4 regions of the Streptomyces yunnanensis genome follow, and region 4 is predicted to be linked to each of the others. Evidence: riboswitches for the same ligand, from Rfam matches in the RefSeq annotation. Region 4 holds a riboswitch; each other region holds the start of a gene.

Region 1 (3,132 bases), 510 kb from region 4:
GACGAGGGCGCGCAGCCACCGCAGGTCGTCCGCCTCCCCGAAGGGGTCGAGCGGCGCCGGGTCGATGCCGCCGCGCCAGACGACCTCGGGCAGGGCGCCGGGCAGCGCCGCCGCGCCACCCTCGCCATCGGGCGCGAACCCGCTCGCGCGGCAGGTGAACGTGACCGGGCTGTCCGCGGCACCCGGGCCGTCCATCGCGCGGCCGTCCTCCTGGACGTACTGGTAGCGGTACCGGTCCGGGTAGAGGCACAGCCCCGCCGGCGTCCCGACTTCCAGGAGGGCCAGTGGCTGCGGCATACGGGCCAGCAGCGGCAGCAGGGTGGCGCACCGGGCCGGTTCGTCGGTCCGGGCGGAGCGGCGCATGATCACCGAGCGGACCTCGTCCCAGTGCCGGATCGTCCACTCGCGCCAGCGCCCGTATGCCGCCGCGCCGCGCGGCCCCCATTCCGCGTGCGGACCGTCGAGCTGGCGCACCGCGGCGAGCAGGAGGTCCGGCTGCTGCTTGTGGCCGGCCGGCAGCGAAGCCGCGAGCAGTTCGCAGAGCTCGTCGTCGTGGCTGATCCGGGCGGACAGCTCCTCGTGGGCGTCGGACCGTCCCCGGGCCTGTTGCCGGGAGAACTCCCAGTACCGGACCGCCATTTCCTGCGGGGTGCTGACCGTGTTCCCGGCGTTTCCGGTGTTCGCGACGTTGACGACCATGGGGCGACGTTACCGTCCTCACTCTCCGTGATCGACGTGCGTCCCTCCGCATAACGAGTGGCGCACAATCGTCGCGAGATCGTTTGGCGGTGTGGCGCCAACTCGCCCAGGTTGCGGACGAATTGGTAGCGAACGTCCCTGCCGCGGGCCCCTAGGGGGAGCCTGCGGAACCCCCGCGGATTCAAGGGAACGCTTGGATTTCCCTCGTCGTCTCTATTACTGTCCGATAACGGAGCGCGGTCGTCCCAGCCGTCGCCAATGGCGGCACCGTGCGCCGACGCCGAATCCCGCACGCGCTGTTCCCGCATGCCCAGAACGTCTCCGAGTCACCCGCCCGAGCCGGCTGTTCGCACGACCCGACCCGTGTCCTCGACCCGCGTCGAGTCGCCCGGATCAACCGGTTTCGAGGGGCCCCGACGGATCCGCCTGGAATTGCCGGGAATTGAGTAGAGGGAACCGGGGAACCACCCTCTTGGGGTGAATCGGGCGCCTCTCGCCAAGCGGTGCCCGTAGGAGACCTTCCTGCTCCGAACCCGTCAGCTAACCCGGTAGGCGAGAAGGAAGGAAAGGAGTGCGCCCCCGTGGCGTCCAACAGGCCCACCCCACATGGCCCGTCCACCTACGGCCTCGGTGGCCCCGCCGACTTCAGTGGCGCGGTCGGCTTCGGTGCCCCCGTCGGTCCGGCCGGTCCCTCCGGGGCCGCCGCTCCCGTCCAGCCGGCCCAAGTCCCGCCGATCGCCGGCGGGTTGAGGGAAGGGCGGTCGCCCCAGGAGCCGTTCTCCCGCGACCTCTCCCACGGCCAGGCGCCCCCGGCTTCCCAGACGGCCCAGAGCTCGCCGCCGCACCACTGGTCGGCACAGGGCGCGCTGCCCGGTGACGCGCCGTCCCCCGGCCCCGAAGGCGGGGGCGAGGCCCGCGGCGAAGGCGACGGGACCGGCGACGAGTGGCTCCCGGCCGACGAGCCGAGCGACGACGACGGGCCGCTCCGCGCGATCCGCGGCAAGCACCGGGTGGCCAGAGCGCGCAGCGGCGGTCTCGCGCGCGGCGGCACGGCACTGGGCGTCGGCGTGATCGCGGCGGTCGGCGCGAGCGGGGTGGCCGCGGCCCAGGGCCGGCCGCCGGTGCCGATATCGATGCCCGACCCCGGCGGGGCGGCCGACGGCGACGGCACGGGCCAGGAGACCGGCACGGCGCTCGCCGCCTCCGCCGGCCCCTCCGTCGCCCCCTCCCGGACCGGCACCGCCCCCGACGAGGCCGCCCAGGACGCCCGACCCGCGGGCGCGGCCGAGGCGCTGCGCAACCGCATCCTCCAGCAGGCTGACGTCCAGCAGGCCGACGCCCCTCAGACCGACGCCCCACAGGACGCCGCGGAGCCGGAGGCCGGTACGGCCGCCGAGCACGCCGCCGCCCCGCAGGCGGACCAGGGCGCGCCCGGGCAGCAGGGGGCGGCGAAACAGGCCGGCGCCGCCGAGGAGCGCACGGAGGCCGCGCCTCCGGCGGCGCAGGGGACCGCACCCCGGGCGGCGGCGGCCGACGCCCCGGCCCCACCGGCGGCCGACCACCGCGCCCACCCGACGCGGACCTTCGTCGCGCCGGTCTCCTCGTACACCCTCGCCGCCGGCTTCGGGCAGTCCGACGACCGCTGGGCCGCGGACCACACCGGACAGGACTTCACGGCCCCAACGGGCACGCTGGTCAAGGCGGTTCACGACGGGACCATCACCCAGGCGGGCTGGGCCGGCGGGTACGGCTACCGCATCGTCCTCACCCTCGACGACGGCACGCAGCTCTGGTTCTGCCACCTGTCCTCGATGGTCAAGACGACGGGCAGGGTCCACACGGGCGACGTGATCGGCCGGGTCGGCGCCACCGGGAACGCCACCGGTCCGCATCTCCACCTGGAGGTCCGCCCGGACGCCGGCGCACCGACGGACCCGGTGTCCTGGCTGCGCGACCGCGGGACCGCCGTCTGACGGACCGGCCGGCCGCCCACGCCCCGTGGGCGGCCGACGGGACCGATCGGGCCCCGGACCCCGGCCCCCGGACGGACGCCGAACGAGGAATAACTCCCCACGTCCTGACGTTGTAACGGGCATGACCGTGACACACGCCCAAGGCTCCGCCCCCACCCCGAAGTCGCTCGGTTCGCTGTCCGTCTCCACCCTCTGCCTCGGCGGCAACGTCTTCGGCTGGACCGCCGACGAAGCCGAGTCCTTCGCCGTTCTCGACGCCTACGTGGCCGGCGGCGGCAACTTCATCGACACCGCCGACGTCTACTCGGCATGGGTGCCGGGCAACAAGGGCGGCGAGTCCGAAACCGTCCTCGGCAACTGGCTCGCGGCCCGCGGCAACCGCGACGACGTCGTGATCGCCACCAAGGTCGGCGCCCACCCCGACCACAAGGGCCTGTCCGCCGCCACCATCAAGACCGCC
Region 2 (3,132 bases), 2.9 Mb from region 4:
GCGCTGCGCGCCCCCGCCTTCCCCGACAGCGAGATCGAGCGGCTCGTCGGCAACCGCCTCGACGAGATCCCGCACGAGCTGGCCAACCCGGCCCGGCGTGCCGCGATGGCGCTGTCGAAGGAACTGTTCCCGGCCACCTCCCGGATGTCCCGGCCCCGCCAGGGCACCGAGGAGACCGTCGCGCGGATCGACGCGGCCGCCGTCCGCGCCTTCTACGACACGCATGTCCGGCCCGCCACCGGCACCGCCGTCATCGTCGGCGACTTCACCGGCGTCGACCTGGACGCGGCGCTGGCCGGCACCCTGGGCGCCTGGACGGGTTCCACCGCCGAGCCCCCGAAGCCCTCCGCGGTCGTGGCCGACGACGCCGGGCGCGTGGTGATCGTCGACCGCCCGGGCGCCGTCCAGACGCAGCTGCTCATCGGGCGGGTCGGCGCCGACCGGCACGACCAGGTGTGGCCCGCCCAGGTGCTCGGCACCTACTGCCTGGGCGGCACCCTCACGTCCCGGCTGGACCGTGTGCTGCGCGAGGAGAAGGGCTACACCTACGGGGTGCGCGCCTTCGGGCAGGTGCTGCGCTCCTCCGCCCCGTCCTCGCCGGAGGGGGCCACCGGCGCCGCCCTGCTCGCCATCAGCGGGTCGGTGGACACCGCGTCCACCGGGCCGGCCCTCCAGGACCTGTGGACGGTGCTGCGCACCCTCGCGGCGGAGGGGCTCACGGACGCCGAGCGTGACGTCGCGGTGCAGAACCTCGTCGGTGTCGCGCCGCTGAAGTACGAGACCGCCGCGGCCGTCGCGGGGACGCTGGCCGACCAGGTGGAGCAGCAGCTCCCGGACGACTACCAGGCGCAGTTGTACGCCCGGCTCGCCAAGACCGGCACCGTCGAGGCGACCGCGGCGGTCGTGAGCGCCTTCCCGGTGGACCGGCTGGTGACGATCCTGGTCGGTGACGCGGCGCAGATCGCCGAGCCCGTCAAGGCGTTGGGCATCGGCGAGGTGACGGTCGTCAGCGGCTGATCCCGTCGGTGACGGCGGTCAGCAGACGGCTCGTCACTTATCGACAAAGCGGCTCCCGTGGTGGTCAGTTGCCACGGGAGCCGCTGCGTGTGCGCGCCGGGTCCGTGACTTCCGAGGCGCACACGGCTCCGCGGGATCACGCGCGGCGGGCGGTCGGAGATGCCCGGCCGGTTGTGCCGGTTGCCCGTTTCGCGTGTGGCGTGGCGCACAAAAATCCGGTTCTGTTTGCCGATTGAAAGTTGTCCCGATTAGCGTCGGTCCGGCTGTTCGTCACAAGTCCGCCACAACAGTGGCACCGGGCAGCCATCGCCGAGTCCCCGTACGGCGCGAGCCAGGGGAGCCGGGGACCCACATGTCCCTTGGGGTGAATCGGGCGCCTCTCCGGAGGAACCCGTAGGAGACCTTCCTGCTCCGAACCCGTCAGCTAACCCGGTAGGCGAGAAGGAAGGAAAGGACCAGCCAGTACATGGCGTTCACCCGTGCCACCGGGAAGCACCGCCGCGCGACCCGCACCGCTCGTACCACCCGCAACCTCGCCGGCATAGCCACCCTCGCCGCCTCCGGTGTCGTCGCCTCCGTGGCGTCGCCCGCGCTGGCCGCCACGAGCGAGGCGGCCCACCACGACACCGGCCTCCAGCAGGCCGTCGTGATGGGTGACGAGCTCGCCGTCCGGATCGAGGCCCAGGCCGACGCGCAGCAGGCGGCCGCCGAGGCCACCGCGGCCCGGGCGAAGGCCGAGGCGGAGGCCCTGCGGCTGGCCGAGGTGGCGAAGAAGAAGGCCGACGAGGAGCGCGCGGCCAAGGTGCGCGCCGCCCGCGAGGCCGAGCGCAAGCGCCTCAACACCTTCGTCGCCCCCGTCACCGGCTCCTACGTCTCCACCGCGTACAAGGCGTCCAGCGGCCTGTGGTCCTCCGGCAGCCACACCGGCATCGACTTCCACGCCGCCTCCGGCACGTCCGTCCACGCCGTGGGCTCGGGCACCGTCGTCGAGGCCGGCTGGGGCGGCGCGTACGGCAACAACATCGTGATCAAGATGAACGACGGCACGTACACCCAATACGGTCACCTGTCGTCGATCGGGGTGACGGTCGGCCAGACGGTGACCCCCGGGCAGCAGATCGCCCTCTCCGGCAACACCGGCAACACCACCGGCCCGCACCTCCACTTCGAGGCGCGGACGGGCCCCGACTACGGCTCGGACATCGACCCCGTCGCCTACCTCCGCGCGCACGGCGTCACCGTCTGACCTCACCCGGATCTCTCCGCCGCAGCACCGTCCCCCGGAGCCCCGGCCCGCCACCCTGGTGGGCCGGGGCTCCGTCGTCCCCCGGGGCCGCCGGCGCACCGCCCGCCCGGAGGCCGTGCGCACCGGCCGAAAAGCGTCGGTGAATTCACGACATGCTGAGGGAAAACCCTCCGCGTTCGAATAGAGTCGGAGAAAGTCGCCGACGGGGCGGCACTTTTTCGGAGATTACGGCGGAGGCACGGACGATGCGAGGCCATATTTCCGCGCATGCGGTGTGCACAGCGATTCGCGACGACATCGTCTCCGGCGTACTCGCGCCGGGGAGTCGGCTGATCGAGGACATTCTCGCCGCGCGCTACGGCGTTTCCAGGGTCCCCGTGCGGGAAGCGCTGCGCACCCTCCAGTCCGAGGGATTCGTCACCACCCGCCACCACGCGGGCGCCTGCGTCGCCGAACTCGACGAACAGGAGGCCGCCGACCTTCTCGACATCCGTGCCCTCCTGGAGCCGCTGGGCGCCGCCCGCGCGGCCGCCCGCCGCAGCTCCGCCCACCTGAAGGTGTTGCGCGGCCTGGTACGGCTCGGCCGGGAGCGGGCCCGCCACGGCCACCCCGCCGACCTGCGCCAACTGGACAGCTGGTTCCACGAGACGCTCGCCCAGGCGACCGGCAGCCCCAGCCTCACGGCACTGCTCACCCAGCTGCGGCGCAAGATCGAGTGGATGTACGTCGTGGAACCGCCGACCCGAGTCACCGACTCGTGGGACGAACACGGTGCCGTGCTTGACGCGATCGCCCGGGGGGACGCGGAACGCGCCCGTGCCCTCATGGCGGCCCACATCGAGCGGTCGCTTCCCGTGTACCGGCTGCGG
Region 3 (3,132 bases), 1.7 Mb from region 4:
GTGGCCTGGTGGCTGCCGGTGCGCTCCAGGACCGTGGCGCCGTCCAGGTAGCGCTGCGGGTCCGCGGCGAGCAGCAGCCCGGTGCGGGCGGTGCGGGCCGTACGGGGCCCGGCCGGCGGGGGTGCGAGCGGCGGCCGCTCACCGGCCGTGTGGTGCGACGCCATGGCGGCCGTCACTTCCTTCCCTGCGGGCGGATACGACCGGCGGGGTACGGGCCCGGTCGCCTGCAGGAGGAAGCTAGGCCCGGTGTCGCCGTCGGGAACCCCCTTGCCCGGCATTGCCCGATTCCGACCGCCACCGTGCGGGGGATGAACGGCCCGAAGGCCGGGGGAGGGCCGAGGGGCGGTGGGCCCTGACCGAAGCGGGCATCACGGGCGCCCTGCCGGAAAGGGCGTGCTATGGGGCGGATACGATCCAGCACTATGGACGTAGTAATCAATGTCTTCGTCGCCCTGCACATCATCGGCATCGCCTCCCTCCTGGGCGGCTTCCTGACCCAGATGAAGGCGATGGGCGCGGGCACCGCCCGCTTCGTGCCGGCCATGCTGCACGGCGCGCTGACGATGCTGGTCACCGGCATCGTCCTGGTCGGCCTGAACCAGATGCAGGACCACTCGCTCAACAACATCAAGATCGGCATCAAGATGGCCGTCCTGGTGGTGATCCTGGCGCTGGTCTACGTCAAGCGCGACGAGGAGAAGCTCCCCAAGCCGCTCTTCGGCGCGGTCGGCGGACTCACCATGCTCAACATCTTCATCGCGGTGCTCTGGACCTGAGCCGCCTGCCCGGCCCCGGGCCCCGCATCGCCGCAGCGACGACTCACCGCGCGGTCATCCCGCTCCGTACTTCCCAAAGACGGCGGATGACCGCGCGGCGGCGTGTGGGGGGTGGTTCATGACGGGCGCGCGGCGCGCCCGTGCGCCGGCTACGCGGGCCGGACGCTGCCGTAGATCGGCATGCCGTAGATCGACTCCACCCGGACGCTGGCGCCCGGGTGCGGGGCGTGGATCATCTCGCCGCCGCCGATGTACATCCCGACGTGGCTGATGTCGTTGAAGAAGAACACCAGGTCACCGGGTTGGAGATCGCTGCTGGAGACCCGGGTGCCGACCTTGACCTGGTCCCAGGTCGTGCGCGGCAGATCGACCCCGGCGGCCCGCCACGCGGCCTGCGTCAGCCCCGAGCAGTCGTAGGAGCTGGGCCCGGTCGCGCCCCAGACGTACGGCTTGCCGATCTGGGAGCGGGCGAAGGCGAGCGCCTTCCCGGCCTTGGTGGAGTACGAGCCGCTGTCGGAGCTGCCGCCCCCCGAACCGGTGCCGGTCCCTGAGCCGGCACCGCCGCCGGGCTGCTGCTGGCGCTGCTGGGCCTCCTTGCGGGCCTCCTCGGCGGCCTTGCGCTGGGCCTCCGCCTCCTTCTGGCGCTCCAGTTCGGCCAGCCGCGCCTTCTCCTGGGCGGTCAGCCGGGACAGCAGCTGCCGGGCCTCGGCCAGCTTGGACTGAACGTTTCGCTTGGTCTCCTTCAGGGTCTCCTGCGACTGCTGGAGGGCCTCCAGGCTGTGGGTGGCCTCCGCCCGCTGACGGGCGGCGGTCGCGGCCTGGTCCTCGTAGTCGGTGATCGCCTGCTTCTGCCGTCCGGTCAACTGCTCCATCAGGTGGTTGCGGTCGACGAACTGCTGCGGGTCCTTGGCGAGCATCAGCTGGGCGGTCGGGCTGATCCCGCCGGTCTGGTACTGCGCCGAGGCGAACGCGCCCAGCCGGCGGCGGGACTCGTTCATCTTGTCCGCGAGCCGGGCAGCCTCGTCGAGGAGGCGGTTCACGGTGCGCTGCTGGCCGTCCGCCTTCTCCTTGGCGCCGTTGTACTTCTGGGTGGCCACCTCGGCCTGCCGGTACAGGTCGTCGACCTTCTGCTTGACCTCTCCGATGGAGGGCTGCGGCGCATTCGGGGCGGCGTTCGCGGTCTGCGAGAGCAGCGTGACCGAGGCCAGCGCCGCGGTGGTGAGCCCGGCCGCGGTGCGACGGCCGCCGGGCGTGGCGAGTATGGGGGTGCGCGGCTTGCGATGGGACGCCAAGGCCGGCGACTCCTTCCGTGGACCGCCTACCGGGTTAGCTGTCGGGTTCGGGCGGTGTGCTGACGGAAGGCTTGCCCTACGACCGCTGCGTCCGCCTGGCGACGGCCGCACCGGTCGATTCACCCCAGTGGTGCTTGTGGGTCCCCGGCTCCGGGTGCCTGACGGCAGGACCGGACTCGGCGGGGGCGGCCCGTGCGGACGCTGTCGTCCGCGGGGACAGCGGGCTGCCCGAGCGAGACCGTAGCCAACTCGTGTGGCTCCTGTGAAGGCTGATGTTCGATATGCCCGAAACCTTTTCGTGACCTCACGGTGAGTGTCGCCACGTTTCCGGGCACGAGCGCACAAGTTACCGCCCCGGCCGGCGCAGTACCGGGGCAATCCGCCACTCCGGGACCGGTTGTCAGTGCGGCGGCCTAGACTCGGTGGGCGATGAGCAGCCTCTTTGACGACAGCTTCCTGGCGGACCTCGGCCCCCCGGACGAGGAGCCCCCGCCCCCGCCCGAGGACGAGCCCGGCCCGGCCCCCGAGGACGTGCCCGCCGACCTCTTCGGCGGCAAGTTCGACGCGCCCGTGACCAGGGAGTCCTACTACCGCGACGGTGCCGCCCGCCCGGCCATCGACCCGGCGGCGCTCCTGGAGGGGCTCAACGACCAGCAGAAGGCCGCCGTCGCGCACAGCGGCAGCCCGCTGCTGATCGTGGCCGGCGCCGGCTCCGGCAAGACCCGGGTGCTCACCCACCGGATCGCCCACCTGCTCGCCGAGCGCCACGTCCACCCCGGCCAGATCCTCGCGATCACCTTCACCAACAAGGCCGCGGGCGAGATGAAGGAGCGCGTCGAGGAGCTGGTCGGCCCGCGCGCCAACGCCATGTGGGTCTCCACGTTCCACAGCGCCTGCGTGCGGATCCTGCGCCGGGAGTCCAAGCGGCTGGGCTTCACGTCGTCCTTCTCGATCTACGACGCGGCCGACTCCAAGCGCCTGATGGCCCTGGTCTGCCGCGACCTCGACCTGGACCCCAAGCGCTTCCCGCCCAAGTCCTTCAGCGCGAAGATCTCCAACCTCAA
Region 4 (3,132 bases):
GTCCTTGTAGAACTCGGAGGCGGCGACGTCCAGCGCGAGCGCGATGTCCTGGCCGGGGGCGTAGCCGGCTTCCTTGATGGCCTCCAGGATCAGGTCCAGGGCCTCGCGGTTGGAGCCGAGGTTGGGGGCGAAGCCGCCCTCGTCGCCCAGGCCGGTGGCCAGGCCCTTGGCCTTCAGCACCTTCTTGAGGGTGTGGTAGACCTCGGCGCCCCAGCGCAGCGCCTCGGAGAAGGACTCCGCGCCGATCGGGGCGATCATGAACTCCTGGATGTCCACGTTGGAGTCGGCGTGCGAGCCGCCGTTCAGGATGTTCATCATCGGGACGGGCAGCACGTGCGCGTTCGGGCCACCGAGGTAGCGGAACAGCGGCAGGTCGCTGGCCTCGGAGGCGGCGTGCGCGACGGCGAGGGAGACGCCGAGGATGGCGTTGGCGCCGAGCGAGCCCTTGTTGTCGGTGGCGTCCAGGTCGAACATCGCCTGGTCGATCAGCCGCTGCTCGGTCGCGTCGTAGCCGACGAGCTCCGGGCCGATCTGCTCGATGACGGCCAGGACGGCCTTCTCCACGCCCTTGCCGAGGTAGCGGTTGGGGTCACCGTCCCGCAGCTCGACGGCCTCGAAGGCGCCGGTCGAGGCGCCGGACGGGACGGCGGCACGGCCGGTGCTGCCGTCGTCGAGGCCGACCTCGACCTCGACCGTGGGATTACCTCGCGAGTCGAGAATTTCGCGGGCTACGACGACGTCGATGGACGGCACGTTGTCTCCTTCAGGGGTGTCTGGAGTTCTCGGCATGAGCCTAACGGCCCCGGGGGGATCCGCTCGCCCGTGGCCCGCTCCGTGGGACGAAAAAACCCAACAAGCAGAACGAAATCCCAGTTCACAGGAGGTTTCGGGGCATTGTTCGCTATGCGGGGAACGTCGTGCCGGGCCGCTCGGGGCGCCGGGGACGGCGCGCGCCGCGTCGGTGCCGGTGGGGACGGCCGGGCGGCCGGGTCCGGCAACGGAGAAGCCCCGCCACGGCGCGCTCGGGGGTACGCGCCGCGGCGGGGCAGCTCTCTCGGGCAGCCGGATCGGCTCAGATGCTGAGCTTCTGGCCCGGGAAGATCAGGTTGGGGTTGCCGCCGACGACGGACTTGTTGGCGGCGTAGAGCGCCTTCCAGTTGGTGCCGTGCGCCTTGGCGATCTTGGCGAGGGTGTCGCCCGACTTGACGGTGTAGGTGTCACCGGAGCGGTGCGCGTCCTGCGGGGCGGCCGGCTGGGCCTTCTCGGCCTTCTTCTCGGCCTTCTCGCGGACCGGGGCGGACTTCTTGGTGGAGCCCTCGGTCTGCTTGCGGGCCTCGGTGCCCTGGCTCTTCTTGACGGTGGAGCCGGAGGGGTTGACGGCGGCGGCCGGGCCACCGGAGGTCAGACCACCGGCAGCGGCGCAGCCCCAGGCACCCGGGCCCTGCATGGCGAGCAGCTTCTCGGCGACGGCGATCTGCTGGTCCTTGGTGGCCAGGTCGGCGCGGGCCGCGTACTTGGTGCCACCGGCGGCGGCCCAGCTGGAGTTCGAGAACTGCAGGCCACCGTAGTAGCCGTTACCGGTGTTGATCGACCAGTTGCCGCTGGACTCGCACTGGGCGACCTTCTCCCAGGTGGCGACCGAGGCGGCGGAAGCAGAGGTGGCGCCCATCAGCGGAACGGCGACGGCGGCGCCGGCGACACCGGCCAGGGTGGCGACGCGGACGGCCTTGGAGCTGCGGCGGTGCTTGCCCTTGTTGATCAGCATCGTGCGTTCGTTTCCTCACCGACGCCTACGAGGTGAGCTGTCGGGTTCGGGCCGTGTGAGCTGCCCGGCCGTGTGTGCTGCACACACGACTTCACCCCAAGCCGACTGACCCGCTCTCACGGGCGGGGTCGGCACTTACCTTGGGTCCCCCGCTCCTGCCTTCGGCGCTTGCGCGTCGTCGACTCCGACCGCCGGCAGGACTCGGCGTGCGATCGAAGGGCCCGCTTTGGCGAGCGGTCCTGACCGTAAGCAGTAACCCTGTTGGTGTTCAAACCCCATCTTCTGAACCAAGTTGACCGTTTTTGATCACCACGCGGGTCATTTCCGCAGGTAGGCCCCGGTATGGCAACGGGGGACAGGTCCGGACCCATCCCCCGCAACGAGAGCCATATCTCACTTTTACGAAACGCCGCGAAAGACGGCGAACTGCCGGTAACTACCCCTGTGTCCGCCCGAGATCGAGCACCTGACCGGGGTGGATCAGATCCGCGTCGGAGCCGATGACGTCCTGGTTGCGGTGGTAGAGCGCGGGCCAGCCGCCCGGCAGGTCATGACTGACGGCGATCTCTGACAGGTTGTCACCCGGGCGCACGCGGTAGCTGCCGGCCTCCGCCGGGGGCGTACGGGGCGCCTCGCCGCCGCGGGAGGCGTGCCGGCCGCGGCCGCCGTCCCGGCCGTCGCCGGCCTCCGTACCGTCGCCGGGCGTCCCGCGGTGCTTGCCGGTGGCGGGCGGCGTAGCGGGGTCGCCGGGCCGGTCCTGGCCGCCGGGCGCGGTGGAGTCGGACGGGGCGGGCGACGCCGGGTCGGCCGGGTCCGTCGAGCCCGACGGGCCGGACGGCGCGGACGGGTCTGCCGGGTCCGCCGGAGAGGTGGACGGGCTTCCCGACGGGGAGCCCGACGGGGAGTCGGTGGGTGCCCCGGAGTCGGACGGGGCGGGCGAGGCGGACGAGGAGCCCGACGGCTCCGGGGTCGCCGAGGGCGCGTGCGGGCCGTCCGCGCCGGCGTCGGAGCCGCTGCCGGCGTCCGGGCCGCGGTCCGTGCCGGAGTCACCGCCGGACGGCTCCGGCGTCCGGGTGGCCGGGTCCGGGTGGCCCTGGTCGCCGCCCGCCGTGTCGGAGTCGCCCCCCGCGTCGTCGGAGGCGCCGCCGCCGTTGTGGCCGTGCGTCGGCCGCGGCGAGGGGCGGGTGGTGGGGCCCGGGTCGACGCGGGGCTTGCGGCCGTCCTTGGTCAGTCCGGCGTTCACCGCGCAGCTGGGGAAGGCGTCCGGGCCGCGGTCGTCGAGTATCGCCTCGGCCACGGCTATCTGCTGGGCGCGACTGGCGAGGTCGGGGCGGGAGGCGTAGGCGGTGCCGCCGTAGTCGTTCCAC

What was found. Region 4 has a riboswitch for cyclic di-AMP ahead of MOV08_RS25130 (transglycosylase family protein). Riboswitches for the same ligand answer to the same signal wherever they lie in the genome.
Region 1: linked by a shared signal. The riboswitch ahead of MOV08_RS22750 (M23 family metallopeptidase) and the one ahead of MOV08_RS25130 (transglycosylase family protein) in region 4 are both predicted to bind cyclic di-AMP.
Region 2: linked by a shared signal. The riboswitch ahead of MOV08_RS12260 (M23 family metallopeptidase) and the one ahead of MOV08_RS25130 (transglycosylase family protein) in region 4 are both predicted to bind cyclic di-AMP.
Region 3: linked by a shared signal. The riboswitch ahead of MOV08_RS17415 (C40 family peptidase) and the one ahead of MOV08_RS25130 (transglycosylase family protein) in region 4 are both predicted to bind cyclic di-AMP.

Annotation. Positions count from the first base shown of each region.
Region 1 is NZ_CP095749.1:5,227,481-5,230,612, forward strand. Features, by position in the region: gene MOV08_RS22745 (DUF2332 domain-containing protein) at 1-699, opposite strand, end outside; cyclic di-AMP (ydaO/yuaA leader) riboswitch at 1,123-1,269, shown strand; gene MOV08_RS22750 (M23 family metallopeptidase) at 1,281-2,672, shown strand; gene MOV08_RS22755 (aldo/keto reductase) at 2,794-3,132, shown strand, end outside.
Region 2 is NZ_CP095749.1:2,809,104-2,812,235, reverse strand. Features, by position in the region: gene MOV08_RS12265 (M16 family metallopeptidase) at 1-1,017, shown strand, start outside; cyclic di-AMP (ydaO/yuaA leader) riboswitch at 1,315-1,470, shown strand; gene MOV08_RS12260 (M23 family metallopeptidase) at 1,484-2,263, shown strand; gene MOV08_RS12255 (GntR family transcriptional regulator) at 2,509-3,132, shown strand, end outside.
Region 3 is NZ_CP095749.1:4,079,617-4,082,748, reverse strand. Features, by position in the region: gene MOV08_RS17420 (hypothetical protein) at 423-776, shown strand; gene MOV08_RS17415 (C40 family peptidase) at 926-2,068, opposite strand; cyclic di-AMP (ydaO/yuaA leader) riboswitch at 2,077-2,245, opposite strand; gene pcrA (DNA helicase PcrA) at 2,498-3,132, shown strand, end outside.
Region 4 is NZ_CP095749.1:5,742,207-5,745,338, reverse strand. Features, by position in the region: gene eno (phosphopyruvate hydratase) at 1-789, opposite strand, end outside; gene MOV08_RS25130 (transglycosylase family protein) at 1,073-1,765, opposite strand; cyclic di-AMP (ydaO/yuaA leader) riboswitch at 1,773-1,942, opposite strand; gene MOV08_RS25125 (transglycosylase family protein) at 2,202-3,132, opposite strand, start outside.